3 linked regions of the Variovorax paradoxus genome follow. The protein of the gene in region 2 interacts with the protein of the main gene of each other region in a pairwise test. Links are inferred from orthologs where the notes say so. Each region holds a gene or a part of one and is shown on either strand. Other genes may lie near its edges.

Region 1 (2,995 bases), 3.2 Mb from region 2 along the record:
GCCAGGACCTGGCTTCGCATCTTCGCCGCGGGCTACCTGGTGTGCTGCGCGCTCCTGGTGGTCAGCCTCTTCACGCCGATTCCCTACGGCGATCTGACCCGCATCGGCCGCATTTCGGAGCGCGAGTTCGGCTGGCACACGCCGCCGCCGCCCATTCCCGACGCCGACGTCAAGACCTGGCCGATCAACGAATCCGACGTGCTGGTGATCGGCGACAGCTTCTCCGTGCGCTACGCATGGCAGGCTTCCCTCGTGGGCGCCGGCTACAAGATGACGACCACCCACTGGGACAACCTGGGTGGCACGCTGTGCGGGGACTTCTCGAGCTGGCTCGAGAAGTCCGGCTTCAAGGGCAAGGTGGTGATCGTCGAGAGCATCGAGCGCCTGCTCGAGGACCGCATGGAAAAGTCGGAGGCCTGCAAGACGATGAAGCACGCCTTCAAGCCGACGCCGCCCCCCTTCGAGAACCCGTCGAAGCCGGCGCCAGGCTTCCAGCTCAACTGGGACGCCCAGCTGCTGAGCGGCTGGTTCACATACCACAACACCAAGGCCATCCTGCGCTCCGACAGCTGGACCAACACGCCCGAGCGCTGGGGTCCGCTGATCGATGCGCGCGTCGTACCGGACGGCTGCAAGCAATTCAGCCACCGCGCCTGCGACAAGCTGCTGATGACGGCCGAGGACCGCGTCAACGCCGCGCTGTCGGCCAAGTCGGCGCGCTACATGAAGAGCTTCGAGAACACTGCGGCACCCTACAAGGTGGTGTGGATGGTGGTGCCCAACAAGAGCACGGTCTATTTGCAACAAAACCATGCCGACGAGTTCCGGGCCGTGTTCAACCCGCAGAATATCGGGCCGGACCTGTTCGAACTTGCCGAGCAGAACCGCTTCAAGATGATGGATCTCTTCCCCGCCAACGAGACACACGTCTCGACCCGGGGTTACATTCTTTTCGGTCAGCGTATGCTGGAGGCTGTGCGCCAGGTGCTGCCGCCCCCGGCTGCGAAATCACAATGAGCGCCATGAGCTCGAACCCGACGTGAAAAACCGATACGCGTGATCCTTTACGAGTACCCCTTCAACGAGCGCATCCGCACCTACCTGCGGCTGGAGCACCTGTTTCGCCGCCTCGGTGAACTGGTGCCCTCCGAATCGCCCCTGTCCCACCACTACGCCCTGATCACGATCTTCGAGATCATGGACGTCGCCGCGCGCGCCGACCTCAAGGCCGATGTGCTGCGCGATCTCGACAAGCACAAGAACGTCTTCAACAGCTACCGGGGCAATCCGGCCATTGCCGAAGCGGTGCTCGACCAGGTCGTCGGCCAGCTCGAGCGCAACTTCACCACGCTCAACGGCGTGTCCGGCAAGGCCGGCCAGGCGTTGACGGAGAACGAGTGGCTCATGAGCATCCGCAGCCGTGCCGGCATTCCGGGCGGCACCTGCGAATTCGATCTGCCCGCCTACTACGCCTGGCAGCACCGCCCCGCGCCGAACCGCCGCGCCGACCTCGAGCGGTGGTCGAACACCCTTTCCCCACTGGCTTCGTCAATCTACCTGCTGCTCAAGCTGCTGCGCGATGCCGACGTGCCCTACAAGGTGCTTGCCAGCCACGGCCAGTTCCAGCAGAACCTGCCACAGGGCCGCAGCTTCCAGCTGCTGCGCCTGCGCATCGACCCCAAGCTGGGGTTGATCCCTGAAATCAGCGGCAACCGTCTCATGGTGTCCGTGCGCTTGATGCGCCACGACAAGGACGACCGGCTGCATCAAAGCTCGGACGACGCGCCTTTCGAGCTGACCCTCTGCGCATGACCATGGTGAACGACAAGGGCGAGCGCATCGTGCGTTGCCCCTCGTGCGGCGGCGACAGCGTCTACGCGCCGAGCAATGCGTACCGGCCGTTCTGCAGTGCGCGCTGCAAGGGCATCGACCTGGGCGCGTGGGCGAGCGAAGAGTTCCGCATGCCGGCCGAGGCCCCGCCCGACGACGAGCCGTTCGGCGATCCCAAGACCCACCAATAAGACGACCATCCGGCGGCCTGTTGCCGGCCTGACGGACTCACTTGCCGCCCGCGTCCTCGTCCAGCAACGCCGGATCCATGTAGCTCGCGAAGCTGCGCGCATACCGCGGCCGGAGATGGCCGATGTCCTTGTACGCGGGCGAGCCATCGTCGGGCATGCTCCGGATGCACTGACCATCGGCGCACAGACTGGCGGACGGCGCTATCACCGCCGCGCCGCTGGCTTCGGCGACCTGCTGCAGCCTCGCGTTGAACTGCGCCTGGTCTTCCGGCATCGGTGCCTTGAGCTGGCCACTGGCAGCGGTCATGCCACCGAGCCGGCTGCCCTCGATCTGCTGCAGCGGATCGAACGCCATCCCGACAGGGTTGCCCAACACCAGATAGACCTTCTTGTGCGCTGACAGGCGCCTGAGCACCTCGCCCAGCGACTTGAGGGACAGGTCGATGCCGTCGCCGCCAATGAACGGGTGTACACCTTTCCTGTCGTCCAGGAAGTAGTTCACCGTGGGTCCGGCGCCGGTGAAATAGCAGCTCCAGCAGGCGCCGATGACGACCGTATCCACCTCGGGCTTGAGCGCCAGGTCGAGCACCGCCGCCCGCCGCTCGTCGCAGGACGTGTCCGCGCTGCTGAACAAGCCGGGTATGGGCGGGCATGAGCCCTTGGTCGCGAAATAGGCGGTGCGGGCCTTCGCGGGCTGCGCGCGGATCAACTCGAGCGCGCGCGGCGCGTACTGCTCGACGTGGCTGTCGCCGATCAGCAGCACGTTGTGCTTTCCGCTGCCGGCGCGGTAGACGAACTGGCCGCCCAGCGCGGCCTCCTCGAAACCGTCGTAGTAGTTGTCCTCGCGCGTCGCATCGGCCACCGCCTGCAGCGCCTGGCTGTCGTTGCGTGGCAGCGGCGTGCCCAGGCACACCAGCACCCCGGCCAGCGCCAGCGCTGCGCCGCCACCGGCGAGGCCTCGCAGCATGCCCTGC
Region 2 (3,031 bases):
TGCTGACGGAAGACGAGCGCGAGCTCGGCGTGGTGCTGGTGGACATCGGCGCCGGCACGACCGACGTGGCGATCTTCACCAACGGCGCGATCCGCCACACGGCGGTGATCCCGATCGCGGGCGATCTCATCACGAGCGACATCGCAATGGCGCTGCGCACGCCCACCAAGGATGCAGAAGACATCAAGGTCGAGAACGGCTATGCCAAGCAGCTGCTGGCCGACCCCGACACGCAGGTCGAGGTGCCCGGCCTGGGCGACCGCGGCCCGCGCATGCTGAGCAAGCAGGCTCTGGCGGGCGTGATCGAGCCGCGCATCGAGGAAATCTTTTCGCTCGTGCAGCAGGTGGTGCGCGAGTCGGGCTATGAGGAAGTGCTTTCGTCGGGCGTGGTGCTCACTGGCGGCAGCGCGGTGATGCCCGGCATGGTCGAGCTCGGCGAGGACATCTTCCTGAAGCCCGTGCGAAGAGGCATCCCGAAGTATTCCAGCGCGTTGTCCGACATGGTTGCACAGCCTCGCGCCGCTACAGTCATGGGCCTTCTCGAAGAGGCTCGCTTCGCACGCATGCGCGGCTTCAAGGTCGCACAGAAGAATGGGTCGGTAAAGACTGCATTCGGACGTTTCAAGGACTTCATCGTGGGGAATTTCTGACGATGATCAAGTCTCCACTGTGGCTCGCGCGTGGCAGTCCACCCATGCATTTCAACGAGCGATGGCGACGAACAGGTCCACCATCCTGACGTGCGCATCGTTGATCTCGTCACGGCAAAAATATTCACAGATACAAAACGGCAACTGCAAGATTCAAGGAGTTAAGAATGACCATCGAAATGATCGAAGTCGAAGAGTTCAATCAGGGCACGCAGATCAAGGTGATCGGTGTTGGCGGTGGCGGCGGCAATGCAGTCGCCCACATGATGGAGCGCGGCGTGCAGGGCGTTCAGTTCGTCTGCGCGAACACCGACGCGCAGGCACTGCAACGCAGCAACGCGCACAAGATCATCCAGCTCGGCACCAGCGGCCTGGGCGCCGGCAGCAAGCCCGACAAGGGCCGTGAAGCGGCCGAGCTCGCGGTGGACGACATCCGCGCGGCCATCGACGGCGCGCACATGCTGTTCATCACGGCCGGCATGGGCGGCGGCACCGGCACCGGCGCTGCACCCGTGATCGCGCGCGTGGCGAAGGAAATGGGCATCCTTACCGTGGGCGTGGTCACCAAGCCCTTCGACTGGGAAGGCGGCCGTCGCATGACCAATGCCGACGCCGGCCTGACCGAGCTCGAAGCCAACGTCGACTCGCTCATCGTGGTGCTCAACGAGAAGCTGCTCGACGTGCTGGGCGAGGACGTCACGCAGGACGAAGCCTTCGCGCAAGCCAACGACGTGCTGAAAAACGCCGTGGGCGGCATCTCGGAAATCATCAACGAGTACGGCGGCGTGAACGTCGACTTCGAAGACGTGCGCACCGTAATGGGCGAACCCGGCAAGGCCATGATGGGCACGGCAGCCGCTGCAGGCCCGGACCGTGCGCGCATCGCCGCGGAACAGGCCGTGGCCTGCCCGCTGCTCGAAGGCATCGACCTCTCGGGCGCCAAGGGCGTGCTGGTGCTGGTGACTGCATCGAAGGGCTCGCTGAAGCTGAACGAATCGAAGCTGGCGATGAACACCATCCGCGCCTACGCTTCGCCGGACGCGCACGTGATCTACGGCGCCGCCTATGACGACAGCCTGGGCGACGAGATGCGCGTGACCGTGGTGGCCACGGGCCTGTCGCGTGCCGATGCACGCCGCCAGGCACCGACGCTCGAAGTGATCCGCACCGGCACCGACAACATCCCGTTCACCGTGCCGACGCTCGGTGGCGTGGGTCACGCCGGCGTGGGCGGCGGCAGCCAGCCCAACTACGACGGCATGGCCGTCCCCAGCGTGTGGCGCACGAACCGCACGATGGCCGCCGCGAAGGTGGACGCGCTGTCCTCGGGCGGCATGGACGACTTCGAGATCCCGGCCTTCCTGCGCCGCCAGGCCGACTGATACTGGCTCGCCCCCAGGCTGCGCGCACTTCGTGTCGCTTCGCCAACCCCCTGCCGGGGGCGACACCTGCGGCCCGGCAGAGCCGGTTCCGCGGTGTCTCGCGAAGAGGCCTGCGTACGCAGAGGGCACGAGGGTTCGCAAGGGGTTCGGGAAGACCTGAAAGGGACTTCCGCTGGCTCTACACGCTGCGTTCACTTCGTGCCCTTTGCGTCCACCGCGGGGGCTTTTCATAGAACCCATGTCTATCGGTGCCATAGCCAGGGGCATAGGGCGTCATGCCCGGCACGCGCCTAAAATCGCGGGCGTGCTGCAACAACGAACCCTCAAGTCGATCAGCCGCGCCGTGGGCGTGGGGCTTCACAGCGGCCAGCGCGTGGAGCTGACGCTGCGACCGGCTCCGGCCGACACGGGCATCGTGTTCCGGCGCGTCGACCTGCCGGAACCGGTCGACATCCGCATGACGGCCGAGTCGGTCACCGACACGCGCCTGGCGTCCACGGTCTCCACCGGCGGCGCGAAGGTGCAGACCGTCGAGCACATCATGTCTGCCTGCGCGGGCCTGGGCATCGACAACCTCTACATCGACATCACGGCCGACGAAGTGCCGATCCTCGACGGGTCGGCCTCGTCCTTCGTGTTCCTGCTGCAGAGCGCGGGCATCGCGCTGCAGAAGGCGCCGCGCCGCTTCATCCGCGTGACCCGCAAGGTCGAGGTGCGCGAAGGCGAGGGCGCCAACGAGAAGTGGGCGAGCCTGGAGCCGTACCACGGCTACAAGCTCAGCTTCGAGATCGACTTCGACCACCGCGTGGTGAACTCCACCGGCCAGCGCGTCGAGTTCGACCTGGGAACCGGCTCCTACAGCCGCGACATCGCGCGTGCACGCACATTCGGCTTCACCAAGGAGGTCGAGTACATGCGCAGCAAGGGCCTCGCGCTCGGCGGCGGCCTCGACAACGCCATCGTGATGGACGACACCAAGGTGCTCAATGCCGGCGGTCT
Region 3 (3,014 bases), 2.3 Mb from region 2 along the record:
GGTCGTCCTCCGCGCGGTGAGCGGGGTGAGCGGGGTGGGCGCGGCAATCGCGGCGGCGGCAACGGTGGCCCGCCGCAGGGCCAGGGCCGCCGCGGCAATGCGGGCGGCGGCAATCGTCAAGGCGGAAGCCGGCAAGGCGATGACCGCCAGCCGAGCGCATCCAACCAGCCCGACCCGATGAAGACCTCGTTGGGCTACATCGGCGCCGACAGCTTCTCGCGCCAGCGAAAGGAGCAGCGGAGCGGCCAGGGCCGCCGCGGAGGCGGCGGTGGATTCGGTGGCGGAGGCCAGGGCGGGCAAGGCGGCGGACGCCGCCGCGGTCGCTGAAAGCCTGCCGACGTGGCGCGGCCTTTGCGGGGTTTTCACCAATCCGCCAGGTCACGCCGGTTAAAATCAGAGGCTTTGTCGACACGTGACGCAACGGACCTGTTGCAGTTGTGACAAAACACTTCAAAATCAAAGCTCCAGGAAGCATTTCAATGGCCATCGAACGTACCCTTTCCATCATCAAGCCCGACGCAGTTGCCAAGAACGTGATCGGCAAGATCGTTTCCCGTTTCGAAGCTGCCGGCCTCAAGATCGTCGCCGCCAAGCTGGTGCACCTGTCGCGCAACGAAGCCGAACAGTTCTACGCCGTGCACAAGGAACGCCCCTTCTTCAAGGACCTCGTCGAGTTCATGATCTCGGGCCCCGTGTTCGTGCAAGTGCTCGAGGGCGACAACGCCATCGCCAAGAACCGTGACCTGATGGGCGCCACCGATCCCAAGAAGGCAGCCGCCGGCACCATCCGCGCCGACTTCGCCGACAGCATCGACGCCAACGCCGTTCACGGTTCGGACGCTCCCGAAACCGCAGCGAACGAAGTCGCCTTCTTCTTCGCCGGCCTCAACGTCTACGCACGCTGAAGTCGTATCTCGACCGATTCCATGACCACGGCCAATCTGCTCGATTTCGATCTCGAGGGGTTGGCTGCGTTCTGCGAAAAACTCGGCGAGAAGAAATTCCGCGCCACGCAGCTGTTCCGCTGGATCCACCAGCGTGGCGCGAGTGACTTCACCCAGATGACCGATCTGGCGAAGTCATTGCGAGAAAAGCTAGCGACCACCGCGCGCGTGGAGGCCCTGCCGGTCCTCACGCAGCACGAATCCAAGGACGGCACGATCAAGTGGCTGTTCGACGTCGGCGACGGCAACGCCGTCGAAGCCGTATTCATTCCCGAGGACGACCGCGGCACGCTTTGCGTGTCGTCCCAGGCCGGCTGTGCGGTCGGTTGCCGCTTCTGCTCCACGGGGCACCAGGGCTTCAGCCGCAATCTCAGCACGGGCGAGATCGTCGCCCAGTTGTGGTTTGCCGAGCATTTCCTGCGCAAGCACCTCCGCCGCGACGAACGCGTCATCTCCAACGTGGTGATGATGGGCATGGGCGAGCCGCTGCAGAACTACTCGGCGCTCGTGCCTGCGCTGCGGACCATGCTCGACGACAACGCCTACGGGCTGTCGCGCCGTCGCGTGACGGTGTCGACCTCCGGCGTGGTGCCGATGATCGATCGCCTGGGCGCCGATTGCGCAGTGGCCATGGCCGTTTCGCTGCATGCGCCCAACGACGCGCTGCGCGACGACCTCGTGCCGCTGAATCGCAAGTACCCGATTGCAGAACTGCTCGAGGCTTGCAAGCGCTACCTCGTGCATGCGCCGCGCGACTTCATCACCTTCGAGTACTGCATGCTCGATGGCGTCAACGACCAGCCCGAGCATGCCCGCCAACTGATCGAGCTGGTGCGCACGCACGACGTGTCGTGCAAGTTCAACCTGATTCCTTTCAACCCGTTCCCGGCGTCGGGCCTTCTGCGTTCGCCGCAGCCTCGCGTGCTGGCATTCGCAAAGATGCTGAGCGAAGCCGGGATCGTGACCACCGTGCGCAAGACGCGCGGTGACGATATCGACGCCGCATGCGGACAACTCGCCGGCGACGTCAAGGACCGCACCCGTGCGGCCGAGCGCATGGCCCAGCGCCGCGCTGCAGAGCGACCCATCGTTTTGCATCCGGTTCGCAAGACCGCACCCCAGGAGCATTGACAGAATGAGCATGGCCTTTCCGATGACGACCGTGAATGCGCAGCGGCTGCTTGCCGTGGGCCTTGCCGGCGTCGCCGTGGCGTTACTGCTCTCGGGCTGCGTGAACACGCGGACCACCACAACCTCCTTGGCCGACAGCAGTTCGAGCAAGGGTAACGAGATCGTGACCGAATCGGACGAGAGTTCGCGGCAGCGCCGCGCTCGCCTTCGCATGGAGCTCGCGTCCGGCTACTTCGAGCAAGGGCAGACGACGGTCGCGCTCGACGAGATCAAGCAGGCGCTGGCCGCTGATCCGAACAATGCCGATGCTTACAACCTGCGTGGCCTGGTCTACATGCGACTGGACGACGCCGGCCTTGCGGAAGACAGTTTCCGTCGCGCCATCGCCATCAATCCGCGCGACGCCAATGCGCGCCACAACTACGGCTGGCTGCTGTGCCAGCAGAACCGCTTTGGCGACGCTGCCACGCAGTTCAACGAAGCGCTCGCCGTGCCGAGCTATGCCGACCGCGCCAAGACGCTCATGACCCAAGGCGTGTGCCAGCTCAAGGCGGGCCAGCGCGTCGAGGCCGAGCGCAGCCTCATGCAGGCGTACGAGATCGACGCCGGCAATCCGGTGGTCGGCTTCAATCTCGCATCGGTGCTCGCCCAACGCGAAGAGTGGTCGCGTGCGCAGTTCTACATTCGCCGCGTCAACAACAGTTCCGCAGCCAGTGCCGAAACGCTCTGGCTCGGCATCAGGATCGAACGAAAGCTCAACAACCGCGAGGCCGCTGCGCAGTTGGGAGGCCAGTTGCAACGACGTTTCCCCCAATCGCGGGAGGCATCAGCGTACGAGCGCGGGAATTTCAATGATTGATCGGGTTTCGGAGTTCGGCACTTCCGTGGCACAGCCGCTAGAGGAAGGCGACATCACGCACAAGACGGCCGGCGACCTGC

Evidence for each region.
Region 1: the proteins of ftsZ (region 2) and zapD interact in binary tests that used the Escherichia coli proteins (3 or more experiments, as listed by UniProt). The link is inferred for Variovorax paradoxus from one-to-one orthologs.
Region 3: the proteins of ftsZ (region 2) and rlmN interact in binary tests that used the Escherichia coli proteins (3 or more experiments, as listed by UniProt). The link is inferred for Variovorax paradoxus from one-to-one orthologs.

Annotation. Positions count from the first base shown.
Region 1 is NZ_LR743507.1:4,901,895-4,904,889, forward strand. The notes cover bases 95-2,934. They hold zapD (cell division protein ZapD), read left to right. Parts: upstream 95-1,056; coding sequence 1,057-1,812; downstream 1,813-2,934. Other genes in these bases: AACL56_RS23160 (hypothetical protein), read left to right, coding at 95-1,017; AACL56_RS23170 (DNA gyrase inhibitor YacG), read left to right, coding at 1,809-2,021; AACL56_RS23175 (acyltransferase family protein), read right to left, coding at 2,059-2,934. In the rest of the region: more of AACL56_RS23160, read left to right, coding at 1-94; more of AACL56_RS23175, read right to left, coding at 2,935-2,995. UniProt on the Escherichia coli protein: Cell division factor that enhances FtsZ-ring assembly. Directly interacts with FtsZ and promotes bundling of FtsZ protofilaments, with a reduction in FtsZ GTPase activity.
Region 2 is NZ_LR743507.1:1,653,080-1,656,110, forward strand. Bases 49-2,924 are described here. They hold ftsZ (cell division protein FtsZ), read left to right. Parts: upstream 49-817; coding sequence 818-2,032; downstream 2,033-2,924. Other genes in these bases: ftsA (cell division protein FtsA), read left to right, coding at 49-650; lpxC (UDP-3-O-acyl-N-acetylglucosamine deacetylase), read left to right, coding at 2,337-2,924. Outside these bases: more of ftsA, read left to right, coding at 1-48; more of lpxC, read left to right, coding at 2,925-3,031. UniProt on the Escherichia coli protein: Essential cell division protein that forms a contractile ring structure (Z ring) at the future cell division site. The regulation of the ring assembly controls the timing and the location of cell division.
Region 3 is NZ_LR743507.1:3,955,619-3,958,632, reverse strand. The notes cover bases 142-3,000. They hold rlmN (23S rRNA (adenine(2503)-C(2))-methyltransferase RlmN), read left to right. Parts: upstream 142-926; coding sequence 927-2,075; downstream 2,076-3,000. Other genes in these bases: AACL56_RS18400 (helix-turn-helix domain-containing protein), read left to right, coding at 2,927-3,000; pilW (type IV pilus biogenesis/stability protein PilW), read left to right, coding at 2,080-2,934; ndk (nucleoside-diphosphate kinase), read left to right, coding at 480-905; AACL56_RS18420 (pseudouridine synthase), read left to right, coding at 142-327. Also shown: more of AACL56_RS18420, read left to right, coding at 1-141; more of AACL56_RS18400, read left to right, coding at 3,001-3,014.